2 regions of the Massilimicrobiota sp. An142 genome follow, and region 2 is predicted to be linked to the other one. Evidence: riboswitches for the same ligand, from Rfam matches in the RefSeq annotation. Region 2 holds a riboswitch; the other holds the start of a gene.
The links. A riboswitch is a leader RNA that binds a small molecule or an ion and turns the genes downstream of it on or off. The one in region 2 is predicted to bind lysine.

Region 1 (10,178 bases), on a different contig from region 2:
CAATAGTCGGTCTACTTATTTCTAAATCCTTAAAAATTTCTTGAATTTGTTGTCGATTTTGTATCAAAATAGATACGCTATAAGGTTCAGTTATATAACTGACAATATCATCATGAGATAACGTATCAAGCAAATTTTGATTCCCATGAATAATCCCATAATTTTCTTTCATATCATCATAAGTCTGCATAAATAGACATTTTCCCTGATGGATATAAACAATATAATCAGCTATTTTATCTAAATCACTGGTAATATGTGAAGACATAATCACTGTATGATTCTCATCTTCAGTAAAATCTCTAATTAAATCTAAAATTTCATCACGAATAATAGGATCTAATCCACTAGTTGCCTCATCAAGAATAAGCAATTTGGCATCATGACTAAAAGCTATAGCAAATTCAAGTTTCATTTTCATTCCTCTAGAAAAGAATTTTAATTTCTTATGATAAGGTATATCAAATTGTTTTAAATATTTTAAATACAACTCATGATTCCAATTTCTATACGTATGACTTAAAATACGATCAATCCATTGTGCAGTTAATTCAACATCATAATGTGATGTTTCAAAAATAACAGCTAAATCTTCTTTAATCTCTTTTTCATATTGATGAAAATCTTTTCCAAAATAAGATAATTTCTGATATTGAGATTGAACAATTCCAAGTATAGCATTGATAAAAGTTGATTTTCCTGCCCCATTTTCACCAACAATACCTACAATTGTTCCTTTAGGAATATTAATTGATATATCTTCTAATATAAAATCTTTATATTTCTTTGTTAGATTTTTAATTTCAATAGCATTATCCATAAACTATTTCTCCTTGTCTATTTCCTCAATCATTTCTATTAATACTTTTTGAGAAATGCCACTTTCCTGAGCCAATGAATATGCATCTTTAATTAAAGATTTGATTCTTCTTAAATTTTCTTCACGAATAAAATCTTGGTTTTGACTTGCAACAAAAGCTCCTTTTGCAGGAATAACAACAATAAATCCATCTTTAGATAACTCATCATAGGCTCTTTGAGTTGTAATAATACTGACATGTAAATCCTTTGCTAACTTGCGCATAGACGGCAAAGAATCATTTGGTTTCAATTGGCCATTCATAATCATTGCTTTGATTTGAAAGACAATTTGTTCGTAAATAGGCTTTGAACTTGTTTGGCTTAATATAATTTCCATGCATCTTCTCCTTGTAATCATATATACTGTACATATCTTACATATACAGTATATATGATTTTTCTATATCTGTCAATACTGTATATATACAGTAAAAACAAAAAAAGAATGCTTATTTTCATAAACATTCTTAATCTTTTATTTTATAAATTCAACAACACTTCTTATCATAGCTCCTGTTGCACCAGTACCATCATTGTCCGCTGTTCCTGCAATATCTAGATGAATCCATTTTGTACCTTCTTCTACAAAAGCATTCAAGAAATTAGCCGCAATGCTTGCTCCTGCACCAGGTTTTCCCATAGAATTTTTGAAATCTGCGCTATTTGATTTAATTTTTGCGAAATATTCATCATCCATTGGTAATCGCCATCCCTTTTCATCGGCTGCTTTCATGGCTTGTTCAAATTCTTGATAATAGGCATCATCATTAGCGAAAACACCTGTATAAACATCTCCTAAAGCAGCTACACATGCTCCTGTAAGAGTCGCTAAATCAATAAGATGACTAGCTCCTAGTCTTTGTGCATACGTGATAGCATCACATAAGATCAGTCGTCCTTCTGCATCTGTGCTTACGACTTCGACTGTCTTTCCTGATAGTGTTGTGATGACATCCTGTGGTTTATAGGCTTTTCCATTCACCAAATTCTCTGTCACTGGAATGATTCCATAAACATTTGTCTTGGCTTGGATACCAGCAAGAATCTTCATGATTCCTAAAACATCTGCTCCTCCACACATGTCATACTTCATGCCATAGCTGTTTGATTTGAGGTTGTATCCTCCTGAATCAAATGTGATTCCTTTTCCTATCACGGCTTTATGCGGTGCATTTCCATTATGCGTATACTTCAATACAATCATGTAGGCTGGTATATGACTTCCCTGATTGACGGACAGAATGCCTCCTGCTTTCATTTCCTCTAAGGCACTCTTGTTGAGTATTGTATATTCAATGTTATACGCCTTAGCCAGTTCGACAGCTTCTTTCACCATGTCTTCTGGTGTCATCAGATTGGATGGTGTATCGGCAAGTCTTCTGGCATAGTTGATACCTTCTCCATAGATTCTTCCTGTTTCGATATCCTTTTCAACATATCCTGATGATACAATATCCAAATCAGCTATCATTTTCACATCATGTCCAATCTTGCATTCCTGATACTGGGCAATGATATGTGATTCTACCCATATTCTGACAAAAGCATGCTTATCAATGCCTTCATCAAGATGATCAGTCATCAGCTGAACAGGTTCACTGATATTTTTTGAGATATTCAAAACTAACTTTCTAAGTTTGGCTGTAGTTAGTTCACTAACATCACCAAGACCAACAAAAAGAATATAAGGAAAATCATATTTTCCAAGTGTATAGACTTTTGTGGATTGATTGAAGTCTTTATTGATGGTTGTGTTGATATCATATCCTAAGGTATCACATATATCATTCAAGACACTTTGATGGTGATAGATCGGATAAATCATTATTTTATTGTCTGGTTGTTTTAACTGTTTCATGAAACAATCCTCCTTATGATATATATCATATCACTTTTTGATAACGAAATAAAATAATTCATTAATTTTACCCTTAATCCTATAATATTTGCTTATTCTCTTATTTTTAAAGAGAATAAAAAAATATGAAACATATTGTTTCATATCAAAATAGCCAATCCCATATCAAGGATTTTGTTTCTATATCTTCAGTTGTTTCACAATAATTGACCTTTAAATCTCCTGTTAAGGTTTTCCCATTTCCTTTTCCTAAAACAATAGTATAAACACCCTGGTTAAAGGTTGCCTGATAATCACTCTGATGATCAGCTAAAGCCTGATCTGGATTATCAACCCCTTTGACCCATTCTTTATAATCTGTTAGTAATTGATTTTTTATATCATACATGTCTTGAATATCAGTTTGTTGATAACTGTTAGATATAATTTTATATTTAGGAATGTCACTTTTCGCTTCAACACTGACACATAACATGCATACAAGTATAATAAAAACGATTTTTTTTATATTGTTCATATTGTTTATCACCTCATATGTGAATTATGAACATATATAAAAACTTTATACCTCAATAAATAATCTTTTTTGAAGAAGATATTGCCAGACTTTAATAAGTCTACCAATCATAACTGCTGAAATGATAGTTCCTATGCCTATTCCCATAATAGGATTATATGTTATCCAACTTAAAACAAGCGAACATAAAATCATAGAAATATCAAACATATTTTTGACATTATAGAAAGGATAATGGAAAACTTCACTTATTGTTTTCACAATGCCATCGCCTGGATTCAATACAAAGTTTGTTTCACTTGTCAAATAAACGCCTAAAGAAATACAAAGTAAAGCAATACATAATAGTAACAATGAATGTATAAAAGATGATGGTGCTATATGAATGATATAATCATAAAAGTCATTAAGATAACCAAATACAAAAGATAGCGGTATTTCTAAAAGGTATTCCTTAGTTATTTTCTTTGATAATAAACATTGTATTCCAACAAACACAATATACCAGATAATAGAGGCTGTTCCTAATGATATATGAAATATTTGACTTGTTGTATAAATGGAACTTGATAATGCAGCAACTCCTAGTCCTGTAGAAATATTCAATACAATTCCTAATGCTAAAAAATTTAAACCAATAATATAAATAATGATTTTTTTCATAATCTAACTCCTTCAATTTATACTTATTTTAATCAATTTATTATAATTGTCTCATATAAAAACGATATAATATAATAACTAAAAGTTATAATAAAGGAGTTTTTCTATGAATATTCAACAATTAAAATGCTTTGTCGAAGTTTCTAAAACTTTAAACTTTACAAAATATTTATTTCTCAAACAGCTGTTAGTAATCATATTAAACATTTAGAAGAAACACTTGGTTTTCATTTGTTTATAAGAAACAAAAAGCATGTTCAGTTAACTCAACAAGGAAAAATCTTTTTAAAAAGTGCTCTTAAAGTCTTGGAAGCAAATCAAGAATGTTATCAAATGATTCAATATTTACATCATGAAAATTTTGGTCAATTAAGAATTGGATATTTAAAAGGCATTGAACATTGCATTATGATTAAAAATATTCAGAACTTTTATCAACACAATAAACATATGGATATTCACCTTTATCGTGATTCTAGACAAGAAATTGAAGAGCTGTTAAAAAATCATAAAGTTGATTGTGTATTTACTGCTAGAGTTGGTCATGATCCTATTCCTTTTGAAGATCAGTTTGATTATCTCCATATTTATTCTTATTCTCTTGTTGTTGCTATGAATAAAAATCATATTTTATCTTCATATCCTTCTTTAGACTATTTTGATATAAAAAATCAAACACATGTGATTATGGATACAAGTCATCCTGATTTTAAAAGCCATGATTTAGATACTCTTTTCATGCATTTAGCTATTAGTCAGGATACTGCTATCTTAGCCCAATTTGTTGAAGATTATTATGCTTATCAAAAATATCTTTGCTTTTTACCTTTAAAAGACTTTTCTCAACAATTCCATATTTATCTGATTTGGCATAAAAACTCTCAAAATAAAAGTTTGAATGCATTTTTACAAAGTATCAAAAAAGAGAAAGAATAATGTTTCTTCCTCTTATTGATAGTCTTCCTGTACATCAAAAGCAATTAAATCATCAAAAGTCTGTCTTCTAATCACTAATTTACTTTTGCCCTGATATGTAAAAACAACAGCTGGCTTTGGTAACTGATTATAGTTAGAAGACATGGAATAATGATAGGCCCCTGTTGAAAATTGAGCAAAGATATCACCAGGTTCAGGATATGGTAACATAATGTCTTTAACAACAATATCAGCAGATTCACAAACCTTTCCAGCAACAGTCACTTTTGTATCACGACGTTCATAAGCTTTATTAACGATAATACCATCATATTGTGCATCATATAAAGCTGTTCTAATATTATCCGTCATTCCACCATCAACACTCATATAAGTACGAACATCTGGAATGTCTTTGACTGCTCCTACTGTATATAATGTAATTCCAGCATTACCAACAACATAACGTCCTGGTTCTACAAGTACCATTGGCATTTCCCAACCACGTTTATCATAACCATCTTTAATAATATTCATGATTTCAGAAGTGATTGTTTCAAATTCTAGTGGTTCATCTTTTTTGGTATAGGCAATTCCATATCCACCACCAGCATTTATCTTTTTCACCATAATACCTAATTGATCATATATTTCATAGGCAAAACGTACAAAACGATGCATAGCACTGATATAAGCATATAAATCAAAAACCTGTGAACCAATATGGCAATGTATACCTTCAAATTCAATATGTGTAGAATCGGCAATTTGTTGGATAGCTTTTAAATAAATGCCATTTCTAGCACTGAAACCAAACTTTGTATCCTTATGTCCAGTTTGAATATATCCATGTCCACCAGCTTTAATTTCTGGCACAACTCTTACAGTTGCATAAATGGTTTTATCGTATTGAGTTGCTATTTTTTCAATTAATTCTATCTCATAAAAATTATCAATCACAAAATGATCAACATCATGAGCTATCGCATAATCTATTTCAGATGGAAGTTTATTATTTCCATGGAAATAAATTTTATGAGGATCAAAACCAGCTTTTAAGGCAATAGAAATCTCTCCTGCACTCACACAGTCAATACCAATACCATATTCACTAGCAATTTTATATATTTCTAAACAACTAAATGACTTTGAAGCAAATAATGGCAAAACATTATCATACTTATCTAAAAACTTTGTTTTTAATTCTTCAAATTGATGTCTTATATGTCCTTCACTCATAACATAAAGTGGCGTTCCATATTTTTTAACTAAATCCATTGCATTGACATCATCAATATATAAACTACGATCCCTAATTTGAGCAAACTGTGTCTGTAAAACCATTGTTCTTCCCCTTTAATATAAATTCTTTAAACTAAATAAACCATTTTCTTTATCAGCAATCTTCAAACATGCTGAAATAGCCCCTTGTACAAAAACTTCTTTTGATAAAGCTGTATGTTTGACTTCAATAATTTCATCATGTCCCGCAAATAAAACACTATGTTCACCAAAAATTGTTCCAGCACGCACAGATTGAATACCAACTTCATTTCTTTCACGTTTATGATGAACAGTAGAACGATCATAAACTTCTTTTGTCTCTTCAATATCTTCATGAATCACATCATATAAAAGTTTAGCTGTTCCACTTGGTGCATCAATTTTTTGATTATGATGTTTTTCAATAATTTCAATATCATATCCATTTTCATAAAATTCTTTTGCTACTTCTTTGACAATCTTTGTTAACATAGAAACACCAAAAGATGTGTTATATGATTGAAAAATAGGAATTTGTGAAGATGCTTCTTCAATATGTAAAATTTGTTGTTCACTATATCCTGTAGTTGCTAGAACAAGTGCACAATGATTTCTAACACCAAATTTTAAAATATCATTTAAATTATCTGGATGCGAAAAATCAATAATAGCATCTACTTTTTCATGAACTTCATTTAAAGATGCATACATTTTTTCATCAATTTTCGCATCAAAGACAGGAGAAACAACACCAACTAAATTCATTTGGGCGTTATCTCTCACTGCTTGCGTTACTTTTTTACCCATTAAACCAAAACCATAAACCAATACATTCATATTAATAGCCCTTCTTTTCAAATCTTTCCATAGCATCAAATAATAATTGTTTATTTTTTTCTGTTGTTGGGATTAATGGTCTTCTGACCATTTCACCACATACACCCATTTTTTTCAGTGCAGCCTTAGGCATAATTGGATTGACATCAATAAATAAATATTTGCTGACATCATTGAAATCATATGCCATTTGTCTAGCTAAATCCATATCACCATGTAGCACAGCTTGAGCAAATCTTTCTGTTTCTCTTGGATAAAGATTAGATAAAACAGAAATGACCCCTTTTCCTCCCGCAGCAATAAACGGTAAAATATTATCATCACAGCCACTATACATATCAAAATCTAAATCTTTTGTATGTGTTAAAACATCCATAGCATAAGCAATATTATCAGTTGCATCTTTCATAGCCTTAATATTTCTATGTTTAGCAAGTTCTACAACTGTATCTACTGCAATATTCATTCCTGTACGACCTGGTACATTATATATAATCATTGGAATATCAACACGATCTGCAATATAAGTATAATGATCAATTAAACCTCTTTGACTTGTCTTATTATAATAAGGTGTTACAACTAAAATAGCATCTGCGCCAACTTCTTTTGCAAACTTTGCTTTTTTCAAAGCTGTTTCTGTATCATTTGAACCAGCTCCCGCAATCACTTTCACACCTGTTCCTTTTGTCATTTCCATGACAATCTTTGTTAATTCAAATTCTTCATCAATATGAATTGTTGGTGTTTCTCCAGTTGTTCCATTCACTAAAAGAGCTTGTACTCCACCATCAATCATTCTTTGCACTTGTCTTTTAAAGCCATCATAATCAATGCTTCCATCATCTAACATTGGTAATACAAGCGCAACTGCACTTCCTTCAAAAATTGGTTCCATAATTTTCCTCCTATTTATATTCATTTTGAATTTCTGACAAAGCTAAATCAACATATTCCAATGGAATCACACATGAAATAGATACTTCTGATGTTGTGACTTGAAGTAAAGGAATTTGATGTTTCCCTAATAATGTAAATAACATTGCAGCAACACCTACTTCATCTTTCATTTCATGACTTTCCAGTTTAATTTTCGCAACTTGTCTATTTTGATAAATTTGCATACGTGGATGTTTTGATCTTATCAACGATAAAGCACGATCTAAATTTTTCTGATCGTCTTGACTACATGTAAAATCAATACGCATTTCATCTTCTAACATCACTTCAGAAATCATATCTATATTGACATTCATTGAAGAAATGGTTTGAAAAATATCTCCAACAAATAATGAATTCTTTTCTACATTCATGAATTTAACTTGAATAATATGATGATCTGATTCAATCAATTTCAATATTTCCACCTTCTTTAAAATAAAAAATTGCAATGGTACCATTGCAATAATAAATATTATTTTATTAAGGCAATAGCACACCACTTCATTACAAAGTGACAGTGATATAGATATTCTCTATACCCCCAGGCAATAATCACATGCAAATAATTATCCCTTCGGCAATCGTTCCTCCTTCTTTTTAGTTGCATCTATTGATAAAAGAACTCTTAACTCTTGCACCTCTATCTTTTTTAATACTATCATATGACTTCATTGAAAGCAACCTTTATTTTTTGTTCAATTATGTTATACTTGTAAAAAAAGAAAAGAGGTTTTTATGATGATTATATTTTATACACTCCTATCCTTATTTCTTATTATAACACCTTTTCTATATTTTCTTCGTATATTTGAACATATGAAAAAAAGTTGGCGTTATACTTTATCTATTTTAACACTTATAGCCATCATAACACTTCTTATAGAAGTCATTTTTCAACCAACATCCTCTTTATGGTTTGTTTGGAACAATATAATAAATTTTTATATCCTATGCTCTTTTTGTTTTTTTATATGGATTGGTTTATATCATTTATGGTGTCATATCATTCATCATAAACATCATTCTTTTTTTATAATATGTCTTTTACTTGTATCTATTTCTATAACTGGTTTAGGATATAGCTCTCATTTTCATAAAGAGATCACAGATTACCATGTCACTATTCCTAAAAATACGACTCTTTCATCATTAAAAATAGTCTTTATAAGTGATATTCATATTGGTAGTGGAACAAGCCCTCAACAAATCAAAAATCTTGTTGATACATTAAATCAAAATCAATATGACCTCATTTGTTTGGGTGGTGATATATTTGATGAAAATTCTCCTCAAGACTATATCGAACAAACATTAAAAATATTATCTGCTGCTCATTGCAAATATGGTATTTATGCAATTGATGGTAACCATGAAAAATACATTTCTCTATCTAGTCAAAAACTTTATCAAAAATACAAAATCACTTATTTAAATGAAAAATTTGTATGTATTGATGGACTGTTTAATATAATAGGACGAGAAGATGTCAGTTTACATTCTTCAACTTCCATAGATACAATTTGTGAAAATATGGATAGTTCACTACCAACCATTGTTTTAGATCACAACCCTGGTCGATATAAAGAAAATCAAAAATATGCTGATATTCAGCTTTCAGGTCATACACATGCTGGACAGATTTTTCCTGGAAATGTCATTACCAATTTGCTTTATGATAATGATTATGGTTTATTGGTACAAGATCATCATTCATTAATTGTTTCCAGTGGTTATGGTTCATGGGGATTTCCTATAAGATTTATGACAAATTGTGAATATGTTGAAGTATATGTTTCATTTTAAGAAAAAATTTTTTTATGGTAGACTTTTGAATTCAAATAATATATCATATGAAAAGCGAGGTACAGGTATTATGGTTATAGAATTAGACAGTCAATTTGAAAATAGAAAAGAAATCATTGAAAATATTGTGAGAAAGGTTATTCAAGATCACAATATTGAAATATCTGATGTTTCTTTTGATAACTTAATTATTCATCTTTCTTTATGTATTTCTAGAGAAATCAATGGAACTTATATTCCAACAAGTGAAAGTCAGATTAATCATTTAAAAAGTCATGAATATTATGGTGTTTCTAAACAAATTATTGATCAGTTAGATCAACAATTTCATGTTGAAATTGATGAAAATCAAATTCAATATGTCACTATGTATTTAGCAAATATTAATCTGTTAGATATTGATTTTAATTGTGAGTTTGATTTATGTGATGATGAAACTGAAGATATTATTAATGAAACAATCAACCGTATTGAAGCCGATCTTCAATTAGATTTAAGAAAAAACAAAGAATTCTATAC
Region 2 (10,178 bases):
CACAGTCACATATGCTGGATCATTTATCATATGAAAGAATTTATCAGGAGTATTGTCAAATCCTGATGGCACCACAACCATCATTAGGATTTATGTTTTTAAAAGATATAGGAGCTTTACCACCTTATTTACAGGCTCTGACAACAACGCATCAGCGTTTAGATTTTCATCCTGAAGACGATGTTTTCACGCACACGATGCTGGTTATAGATGTAGCCAGTCATGTAAAAAAGAAAACCGATCATCCTCTATGGTTTATGTGGGCATGTTTACTGCATGATATAGGGAAACCTTTGGTAACAACCAAAGAAGGACATGCGCCTAAACATAATGAAGCAGGTGTGCAGGTGTTTCAAAATGTTCCAATCATCACATCTAAAAAAGAAAGACAATATATTTCCACAATGATCATGTATCATATGCATTTAATGAATATGTCACGTCATCATGCAAAGGATTTATCTTATTTAAGACTTTTAAAGAAGATTGATGGAAAAGTTTCTATGAATGATTTGATTTATATAAGCTGTTGTGATAAGTTAGGAAGGGGAAAAGTAGCTCAGGAACAATATGATGAGTTTTGGTTATATATTCAGGATAAACAAAAACGTTTAGGTGTTCAAGCGCCATTGCCACTGATTCGTGGTGATGATTTATTAGCAAATGGTTTGACTTCAACACATTTATTTAAGCAGATGTTAGATGAAGCCTATGATTTGCAGTTGCAAGGTTTGAGTAAGGAAAAGATATTAAGGAGTTTGAGGAAGTATGAACAAAGATAAAATTATTATCAAAGGCGCAAGAGTTAATAATTTAAAAAATATAAATGTAGAAATTCCTCGAGATCAGCTTGTCATTATGACAGGATTATCTGGGAGTGGAAAAACATCACTGGCATTTGATACGATTTATGCGGAAGGACAAAGACGCTATGTTGAATCATTAAGTGCTTATGCCAGACAATTTCTAGGTGGTGTGGAAAAGCCTGATGTTGATAGTATTGATGGTTTATCACCAGCGATTGCGATTGATCAAAAGACAACATCAAATAATCCTCGATCAACAGTGGGAACAGTGACTGAAATTTTTGATTATTTAAGATTGTTGTATGCCAGAGTTGGACATGCCTATTGTCCAACCCATCATGTGTTGATTGAATCACAGACAATTAAACAAATGGTTGATACAATTGATCAATATGAAGATGGAACAAAATTACAGGTTCTAGCAAGAATGTGTCGTAATCAAAAAGGGACACATAAGGATTTATTTGAACAATTAGCGAAAGATGGTTTTTTACGTGTCAAAGTGGATGGTGAAATGCGTCTTTTAGATGAAGATATTGTTTTGGATAAAAATAAAAAACATAATATTGATGTTGTAGTGGATAGAATTATTAAAAAGGAAGGATATCGCTCACGTTTAGCGGATTCTTTGGAAACAGGATTAAAATTAACTGGTGGGGAAGTTATTGTTGAAAACTTGAATGAAAAAACAGAAAAGCTTTTTTCTCAACATTTAGCTTGTCCATATTGTGGATTTAGTGTTCCTAAATTAGAACCACGTTTATTTTCTTTTAATAACCCATTGGGTGCCTGTCCAGATTGTAAAGGGATCGGTGTAAAAAATGAAGTTGATAATGATTTATTGATTCCTGACTGGTCATTAAGTATTAATCAGGGAGGAATTCGTTATTTCAAAACATCAGTAGGAACTGATCGTATTGAATGGCAGAGATTTCTTGTTTTATGTCGAGAATATCATATTGACTTAGATAAACCGCTTAAAGATTTTAGTAAGAAAGAATTAGATATTATTTTATATGGTTCTGATAAACCTATTACATATACATTACAGTCAAGTTCAGGAAATGTTTCTCAAACGACAAAACCAATCGAAGGTGTGAAAACACTGATTCAAAGACGTTATGAAGAAACAACTTCTTCATGGTCAAAAGAATGGTATGCTTCATTTATGGCTGAACATACATGTCCAACATGTCAGGGAAAAAGATTGAATGAACAAGTTTTAAGTGTACAGGTGGGTGGATTAAATATCAGTGAATTTACTGATATGTCTATTGAAAAAGCACTTGATTTTGTACAGAATTTAAAACTGAATGAAACAGAAACAAATATTGCACGTCTGATTATTAAGGAAATTAAAGATCGTTTAACATTCTTGAATGATGTAGGATTAGGTTATCTGACATTATCAAGACGTGCTGGTGGTTTGTCTGGAGGAGAAGCACAACGTATCCGTTTAGCAACACAAATTGGTTCACGTTTAACAGGGGTTCTTTATGTATTAGATGAACCATCTATTGGTTTACATCAACGTGATAATGAAAAATTAATTAAAACGTTATGTAATATGCGTGATTTAGGCAATAGTGTGATTGTTGTAGAACATGATGAAGATACGATGCGTGCTTCTGATTATATTATTGATATTGGGCCAGGTGCTGGAGTTCATGGTGGTCAGGTTGTCGCAGCAGGAACACCTGAAGAAGTCATGAATAATCCCCATTCTATCACTGGAAAATATCTTTCAGGAGAATATAAGATTCCAGTTCCATCAAAGCGACGCAAAGGGAATGGACTATATATTGAAGTAAAAGGTGCTAAGGAAAATAACTTAAAAAATATTAATGTTAAATTTCCACTTGGAAAATTTATCTGTGTGACGGGTGTATCAGGAAGTGGAAAATCAACATTGGTGAATGAAATTTTATGTAAAGCCATGCGTGCAAAACTTTATCATTCTAAAGAAAAACCAGGAAAACATAAAGAAATTCTTGGTTTAGAAAATGTAGATAAAGTTATTGAAGTCTCACAAGATCCGATTGGACGTACACCACGTTCTAATCCTGTGACTTATACAGGTGTCTTTGATGATATTCGTGAATTGTTTGCGAAAACACCTGAAGCAAAAATGCGTGGATATGATAAAGGACGTTTTTCATTTAATGTCAAAGGTGGACGTTGTGAAGCGTGTCAAGGTGATGGTGTCAAACGTATCAGTATGCATTTTTTACCTGATGTTTATGTACCTTGTGAAGAATGTGGTGGTAAACGCTACAATGAAGAAACATTACAGGTGACTTATAAAGATAAGACTATCTATGATGTCTTAGAGATGACCATTGAAGATTCTTTAACATTCTTTGATAATTTACCACGTATTCGTTCTAAGCTTCAAACGATTTATGATGTAGGACTTGGTTATATAAAACTTGGTCAAAGCGCCACAACATTATCTGGTGGAGAAGCGCAGCGTGTGAAGCTTGCCAGTGAATTACAAAAGAAAGCAACAGGAAAAACAGTATATATTTTAGATGAACCAACAACTGGTTTACATAGTCATGATGTAGCACGTCTGATTGAAGTTTTAAATCGTATTGTTGAACAGGGTGATACTGTGATTGTGATTGAACATAATCTTGATGTGATTAAAGTTGCGGATCACATTATTGATTTAGGATTGGAAGGTGGCGACAATGGTGGTACAATTGTAGTATCAGGAACGCCAGAAAAAGTCGCAGCATGTCAAAAAAGTCATACAGGACGTTTCTTGAAAATGGTTTTAGAGTAGGAGGAAATACATGGGAAAGTCAGTGAAAATCAAAGATTTATTGAAACCAGCTTTATTTCATCAGATATCAGGTGATGAATCAGCTTTGGAAAGAGAAGTCTTTGTGCCAGAAATGAATCGACCAGGATTTGAATTGGCAGGATTTTTTAAACATACAGATTTTAGAAGAATTATATTATTTGGAGAAAAAGAAATTTCTTTCGTGAAAGAAATGAGTAAAGAATCACAGTTAGCTTGTTTTTCTAAACTGGCTAATGATGAAACACCTTGTATTATTATTGCGAAAGGATATTCATGTCCAGAAATATTAAAAAATATAGCCATCAAAAGAAATTTTCCAATTTTTGAAACAACACAGGCGACAGGACGTGTTTCCATTGATTTAACAGGAACATTGGATGAAGCTTTAGCTGCTGAAACATTGATGCATGGAGTCTTTTTAAATATTTATGGTAAAGGTGTTGTGATTCGTGGTGATAGTGGTATTGGTAAATCAGAGATTGCATTAGAACTAATTAAGCGTGGACATTTTTTGATTGCTGATGATGCTATTGAACTTTACCATATTGGTCAAGGTATTGTGGGACGTGCACCAGAAGTTTTACGCAATTTATTAGAAATCAGAGGTATTGGGGTTATTGATGTTTCTAAGATGTTTGGGGTCGCCTCAGTATTACCAAAAGATCATGTTGATTTAATTATTCAGTTGGAACGTTGGCTTCCATCACGTGAATATACAAGAATTGGTATGGAAGAAGATGACGTTATGGAAGAAATCTTGGGTATCCAAATTCCTAAAATTGTCGTGCCAGTCACTGGTGGAAGAAGTATGTCGGCTATTATAGAAGCAGCTGTGATGAATATGCAACTTAAAGATTCTGGATTTGATTCAAGCAAGGAATTTGTCAATCGTATTCTTGACAATATTAAGAGTAAATCATCATGACATTCTTTGAAGATTTTTCAACTTTTGTCACTATTGGACCAATCCATATTCAGTGGTATGCGGTTTGTATTCTCACAGGTGCATGTATTGCATATTTTTTAGGGCAATACCGTTTTAAACAATTAGGGTATTCCAAAGACATTTTATCTGATTATTTCTTTGCAGTCTTATTGATTGGAATTGTCGGTGCTAGAATCTGGTATGTTATTTTTACCTTTGATGAAATGTATGCTTCTCAACCATTAGAGATTTTTGCTATTTGGCATGGCGGTTTAGCTATTCAAGGTGGAATCTTTGCAGGACTGATTTATAGTTATTATTTCTTTAAAAAGCATGATATTCCATTATTACTGGCTGGTGATGCCATTATGCCTGGCGTATTGATTGCCCAGGCGCTTGGAAGATGGGGAAACTTTTTCAATCATGAAGCATATGGAGGAGAAGTTAGCTTATCATTTTTACAGTCTTTGCATCTTCCACAATTCATTATTGATAATATGTATATGAATGGGGTATATCATCATCCTACATTTTTATATGAATCAATGGGAAATATAATGGCTTTTTTGCTTATTGTGTTTGTGATTAGAAGATTTCAAAAACACCAGGGTGTTCAATTCTTTAGTTATTTCCTATTCTATGGTTTAGTGCGTTTCCCAGTTGAAGGATTACGTACAGATAGTCTTATGTTTGGACCAATTCGTATGGCTCAATTGATTTCAATTGCTTTTATTATAGCTGGTCTTATTGGAATCATTTATGTTCATTTAAAAGGAAAAGAAGTCCATTACATTGATATGAGTTAAATGTGGTATATAGCCACATTTTTTTCTTATGTGTTTTGTTCATGAATATTTCATATAAGGAGCGTATAATGAAAATATGAGGTGATTTTATGCATAACTCTGCAAAGAAAATTATTAAACAATATCATGATAATCAGGACGTTTATCGTTCTTTGAAACATGATATTGAAGATATTTTTACACGTATTATTGATACCCATCATTTTCGTATTTCTAATATGGCGATTAGGATTAAAAGCGAAGGCGCATTAATGAAAAAAATCACATATAAGAATAAATATACGGACATTCGTCAAATTACAGATGTTGTGGCTTGTCGTATTATTACTTTATTTGAAAATGATGTTGATCGTATTTATGATTGTGTAAAAGAAAATTTTGATATTGTAGAATATAATGATAAAAGAAAGAAAAATTATGATGATCGTATTGACTTTGGTTATAATTCTTTGCATCTGTTAATTAAATTTAATGATGAAAGATGTCAATTGATTGAGTATTCTGCGTATAAAGATATTATTTTTGAATTACAGATTCGTACGACATTACAACATTCATGGGCAGAAATAGAACATGGGCTAGGATACAAATCACAGTATGAAATTCCTAAGGATATTCGTAGACGATTAACACGTCTTTCAGCATCATTAGAATTGTTAGATGAAGAATTTGTACAGATTGCAAGAGAAGTCGATGAATATAATAAGGGTATTGTGCATATTGAAAAAGTTTTAAAAACAGATATCAATGCCAATTCATTGGCACAATATGTCAATACATCACCACGCATTAATAATATTTTAGAAAAATTGCATACAGAATTTCAATTTCAGTTTGAAAGAGATTCAGAACTGATTTCACAATCTCGACTGGTTCAAAGATTCCATTATATGGGATATACGTATATTAATGAATTGGATGATTTTGTAGAAAATCATATGAAAGAGATTGAATGGATTTCACGTGAACGTATTGAAAACAATAAAGAAAATCAAAAGATTAATATTTATAATGTTTTGGTTTGGATTTCACTTGTTATGTTAGCAAATGAAGGATCAGCAGATCCAGAAGATATCTTTACCAAAGAAAGTATTGAACGATTACAGACGTTAAAAGGAATTATTGAAGAAAAACAGATGACTGTATCTTAAAAAAATCAGCAGGAATTCATATTTTTTTGTGAAAAAATGTGAAAAAAGTTGACAAGACATGAAAAAGAGTATAGCATAAAGAACGTAAAATAAAAGAATTAGAGGCAGCAGTGTATCAGAGTACCATTTGGAGTTGGCAAACGAAGAAGAATGGGAAAGGTAATCATTGCCGAAAGATAGATATTGGCAAATCTCTATCTTGGGGTTATGGGAAATACTCATAACACTCCTTCATGAAAATGAAGAGGCGCTATTAATATGGTCATTAAAGTCGTGTTAATAGCACGGCTTTTATTTTATATGTATATAGAAAGAGAGGGTTTATATGAAAAAATTAGGAAAAGTTTTAGTGGCTATGGCAATGGCAATGACTTTATTTGGATGTGGTGGTGGTGAACAGGCATCAGCCAATAAAGATCAGTTTGTTGTGGGAATGGAATGTTCTTATGCACCATTTAACTGGCAGACAAGTCAGGAAAGTGATACAACAGTATCATTAGGTAATGCTGGATATGCTGATGGATATGATGTACAGATTGCCAAAAGAATTGCGGATGATTTAGGAAAAGAACTTGTGATTAAGAAAATATCATGGGATGGATTAACAGTGGCTTTGGAATCTGGTGAAATTGATGCCATTATTGCTGGAATGACAGCGAATGAAACAAGAGAAGAAGGTATTGATTTTACAACACCATATTACGATAGCGAAGGTATGATTATGATTGTACGTAAAGATGGTGAAGAAGCAAAGTTTACAGATATTCAACAATTCAGTGGTAAAAATGTTGTTGGGCAAAAAGGAACAAACTATGATGATGTCATTGATCAGATCAAAGGTGTTCATCATGCTACAGCAAAAGCCACTTATCCTGAAATGGTTGTTGCTTTACAACAGGGAGATGTGGATGGAATCACTGCAGAAATGGCTGTTGCTGAAGGTGTTGTTGCAGCCAATAAAGATTTAACAATTGTACATTTTGATGAAGGAAAAGGTTTTGAATGTGATACAACAGTATCTATTGGTTTAAAAGAAGGAACAAGAGATAGTGAATTCTTTAAACAGGTACAGGCATCTTTAGATAAGATTACGGTAGATGAAAGAAAACAACTAATGACTGAAGCTGTTGATAGACAGCCAGCAGGAGAATAATTTATGAGTATTGATTTTGCAAAAGCATGGGAAATATTTGTTGAAAATATGTCTCTGTTCAGTTACGGTATTCAAATTACTTTATTATATGCTGTTGTAGGAACTGTTTGTGGTTTTCTTATAGGGTTAGTTGTAGGTGGTATAAGAGCTATTGAAATCAATGATTATGATTCATCAGTCAGTCGTCTATTCAAACGCTTAGGAAAATGGATTACAGGTTTTTATATCTGGGTTTTTAGAGGAACACCAATGATGGTACAGGCTATGTTTTTATATTATTTATTAAAGCCTGCTTTCAATTGGACTCCTTTAGTTGCTGGATTGTTTATTATCTCTATTAATACAGGAGCATATATGGCTGAAATCATTCGTGCAGGTATTCAATCTGTTGATGCAGGACAGAGTGAAGCTGCAAAGAGTTTAGGAATGACAACAAGTCAGACACTTATATCAGTGATTTTTCCACAAGCTATTAAAAATACATTTCCATCAATTGGGAACCAGTTGATTGTTAATATCAAAGACAGTTCTATGCTGAATGTTATTTCTGTAACAGAATTATATTTTCAGACGACATCTGTGGCAGGATCAAATATGAAATATATTGAATGTTTCTTGGTTGCTGCAATCATTTATTTATTTTTAACAACAATCAGTACCTTTATTTTAAATTATATCGAAAAAAGATTGAATTCTGAAAAACAAAGCAAGGACTTTTGCAGTTAGGAGATATTATGGATACAATTATTCAAGTACAACATTTAAAAAAGAGATTTAAGCAATTAGAAGTTTTGCATGATATCAATTTTGATATACATAAAGGTGAAGTTGTGACAATTATTGGTTCAAGTGGAAGTGGAAAATCAACATTATTACGTTGTATTAACTTATTAGAAAGATTAGATGATGGACATATTTTATATCATGACCAGGATATTTTAGATCGTCACTTTAATGTGAATCAATATCGTTCTAAAGTTGGTATGGTGTTTCAGGGATTTAATCTATTCAACAATTTAACAGTATTAGAAAACTGTATGATTGGACAAATCAAAGTTTTAAAAAGAAATAAAGAAGAAGCAAAACAAATGGCTTTCAAATATTTAGAAAAAGTGGGTATGAGTGCTTTTGCAAATAAAAGCAGTGTACAATTATCAGGTGGGCAAAAACAAAGGGTTGCTATCGCAAGAGCATTATGTATGAGTCCTGAAGTTTTGCTTTTTGATGAACCAACAAGTGCATTAGATCCAGAAATGGTTGGCGATGTTTTGAATATTATGAAAGAACTCGCTGATGAAGGTTTGACAATGATTGTTGTCACTCATGAAATGGAATTTGCGAAAGATGTATCAACACGTGTTGTTTTCATGGATCAAGGTGTGATTGTAGAAGAAGGGACACCAGAACAAATCTTCGAACATCCTCAAGAAGAACGTACACGAACATTTTTAAAACGTTATTTAAAAGCAAATGGATAAAGTATCAGAAATGATACTTTTTTTGTTGACATTGACCTAAGGGGATAGTTTATGATGAAAATGGGAGATGAAATGAGATATGAAAATACAGGAAGTTTGCAGTCAATGTCATGTGACAAAAAAAGCCATTTATTATTATGAAAAACAACAGTTACTTCATGTTTATAAAAATCAAAATGGATATCGTGAGTTCAGTGACGAAGATGTTCAAAGATTAAAAGAAATTATGATGTATCGTAGCTGGTCTATCTCTATTGCAGATATTCGCTGTTTATTGGATTTAGATGCTAATCAGAAAAAAGAATATCTTCAACAGATTTATACACAAAGACAAAAAGAACTTTCTTATCAACAAGAAAGTTTAAAACAGTTATATCATTTTATTGAAAGTGACAATACAGAAGACTCTTTTTCATTGGATGATATATGTCAAATCATGTCTGACAATATTCCTCAGCCATTCTTTGATATGTTCTATGAGCATTTTCTACCTTATCTTCATATTCATATTCGTACACAAAAACAACAGAATGCTTATGATCGTATTATTGATTTTTAGGATCATTTTCATATCAAAATTCCATGGACGTATCGCTTTTTGATGTGGATTTCTAAAACAAATCAAAAGCAGCTCAAACAAGTATGGCATGATGTCAATGTATATAAAAATCAATTGATGAATCAAGAAGATGCATATGAATCCATTAAGCAAATGGTTATCAAAAACTATGAGTTACAACAAAAATGGTGGTATCGTATACTGAGTTATCCAAATCGTCAGATGAAGATCAGATTAAGAGATAGTGGGTATTATGATATTTTGATACCAGCCATGTGTGAACTATCAGATGAGTATCATCAATATTATCAACAACTCATGGATTTCAATCAAAGAGTTTGTCAGGAACTTCATCTTTATTATGATTCTAAGTTTCGGTTAATAAAAAAATAAAGCCGAAACTTTATTTTTTTATAAGACCATCTGCAAATGTAAGAGGTAATCCAAAAACAATACCTGTATTTGGATTATCAATGCCACCAACTGATTCA

Region 1: another riboswitch for lysine. It lies ahead of B5E87_RS13830 (ACT domain-containing protein); the one in region 2 lies ahead of B5E87_RS08650 (transporter substrate-binding domain-containing protein).

The regions. Positions count from the first base shown of each region.
Region 1 is NZ_NFLD01000049.1:373-10,550, reverse strand. Features, by position in the region: gene B5E87_RS13875 (ABC transporter ATP-binding protein) at 1-820, opposite strand, end outside; gene B5E87_RS13870 (GntR family transcriptional regulator) at 824-1,198, opposite strand; gene B5E87_RS13865 (leucyl aminopeptidase family protein) at 1,337-2,719, opposite strand; gene B5E87_RS13860 (hypothetical protein) at 2,865-3,236, opposite strand; gene B5E87_RS13855 (YczE/YyaS/YitT family protein) at 3,282-3,899, opposite strand; partial or broken gene B5E87_RS15740 (LysR family transcriptional regulator) at 4,065-4,166, shown strand; gene B5E87_RS13850 (LysR family transcriptional regulator substrate-binding protein) at 4,206-4,835, shown strand; gene lysA (diaminopimelate decarboxylase) at 4,848-6,158, opposite strand; gene dapB (4-hydroxy-tetrahydrodipicolinate reductase) at 6,171-6,914, opposite strand; gene dapA (4-hydroxy-tetrahydrodipicolinate synthase) at 6,916-7,812, opposite strand; gene B5E87_RS13830 (ACT domain-containing protein) at 7,823-8,281, opposite strand; lysine riboswitch at 8,338-8,507, opposite strand; gene B5E87_RS13825 (metallophosphoesterase) at 8,673-9,659, shown strand; gene B5E87_RS13820 (BglG family transcription antiterminator) at 9,730-10,178, shown strand, end outside.
Region 2 is NZ_NFLD01000018.1:26,324-36,501, forward strand. Features, by position in the region: gene B5E87_RS08625 (CCA tRNA nucleotidyltransferase) at 1-782, shown strand, start outside; gene uvrA (excinuclease ABC subunit UvrA) at 769-3,594, shown strand; gene hprK (HPr(Ser) kinase/phosphatase) at 3,605-4,540, shown strand; gene lgt (prolipoprotein diacylglyceryl transferase) at 4,537-5,346, shown strand; gene B5E87_RS08645 (GTP pyrophosphokinase) at 5,436-6,497, shown strand; lysine riboswitch at 6,589-6,758, shown strand; gene B5E87_RS08650 (transporter substrate-binding domain-containing protein) at 6,823-7,650, shown strand; gene B5E87_RS08655 (amino acid ABC transporter permease) at 7,654-8,376, shown strand; gene B5E87_RS08660 (amino acid ABC transporter ATP-binding protein) at 8,385-9,128, shown strand; gene B5E87_RS08665 (MerR family transcriptional regulator) at 9,208-9,687, shown strand; gene B5E87_RS08670 (hypothetical protein) at 9,730-10,080, shown strand; gene B5E87_RS08675 (hypothetical protein) at 10,091-10,178, opposite strand, start outside.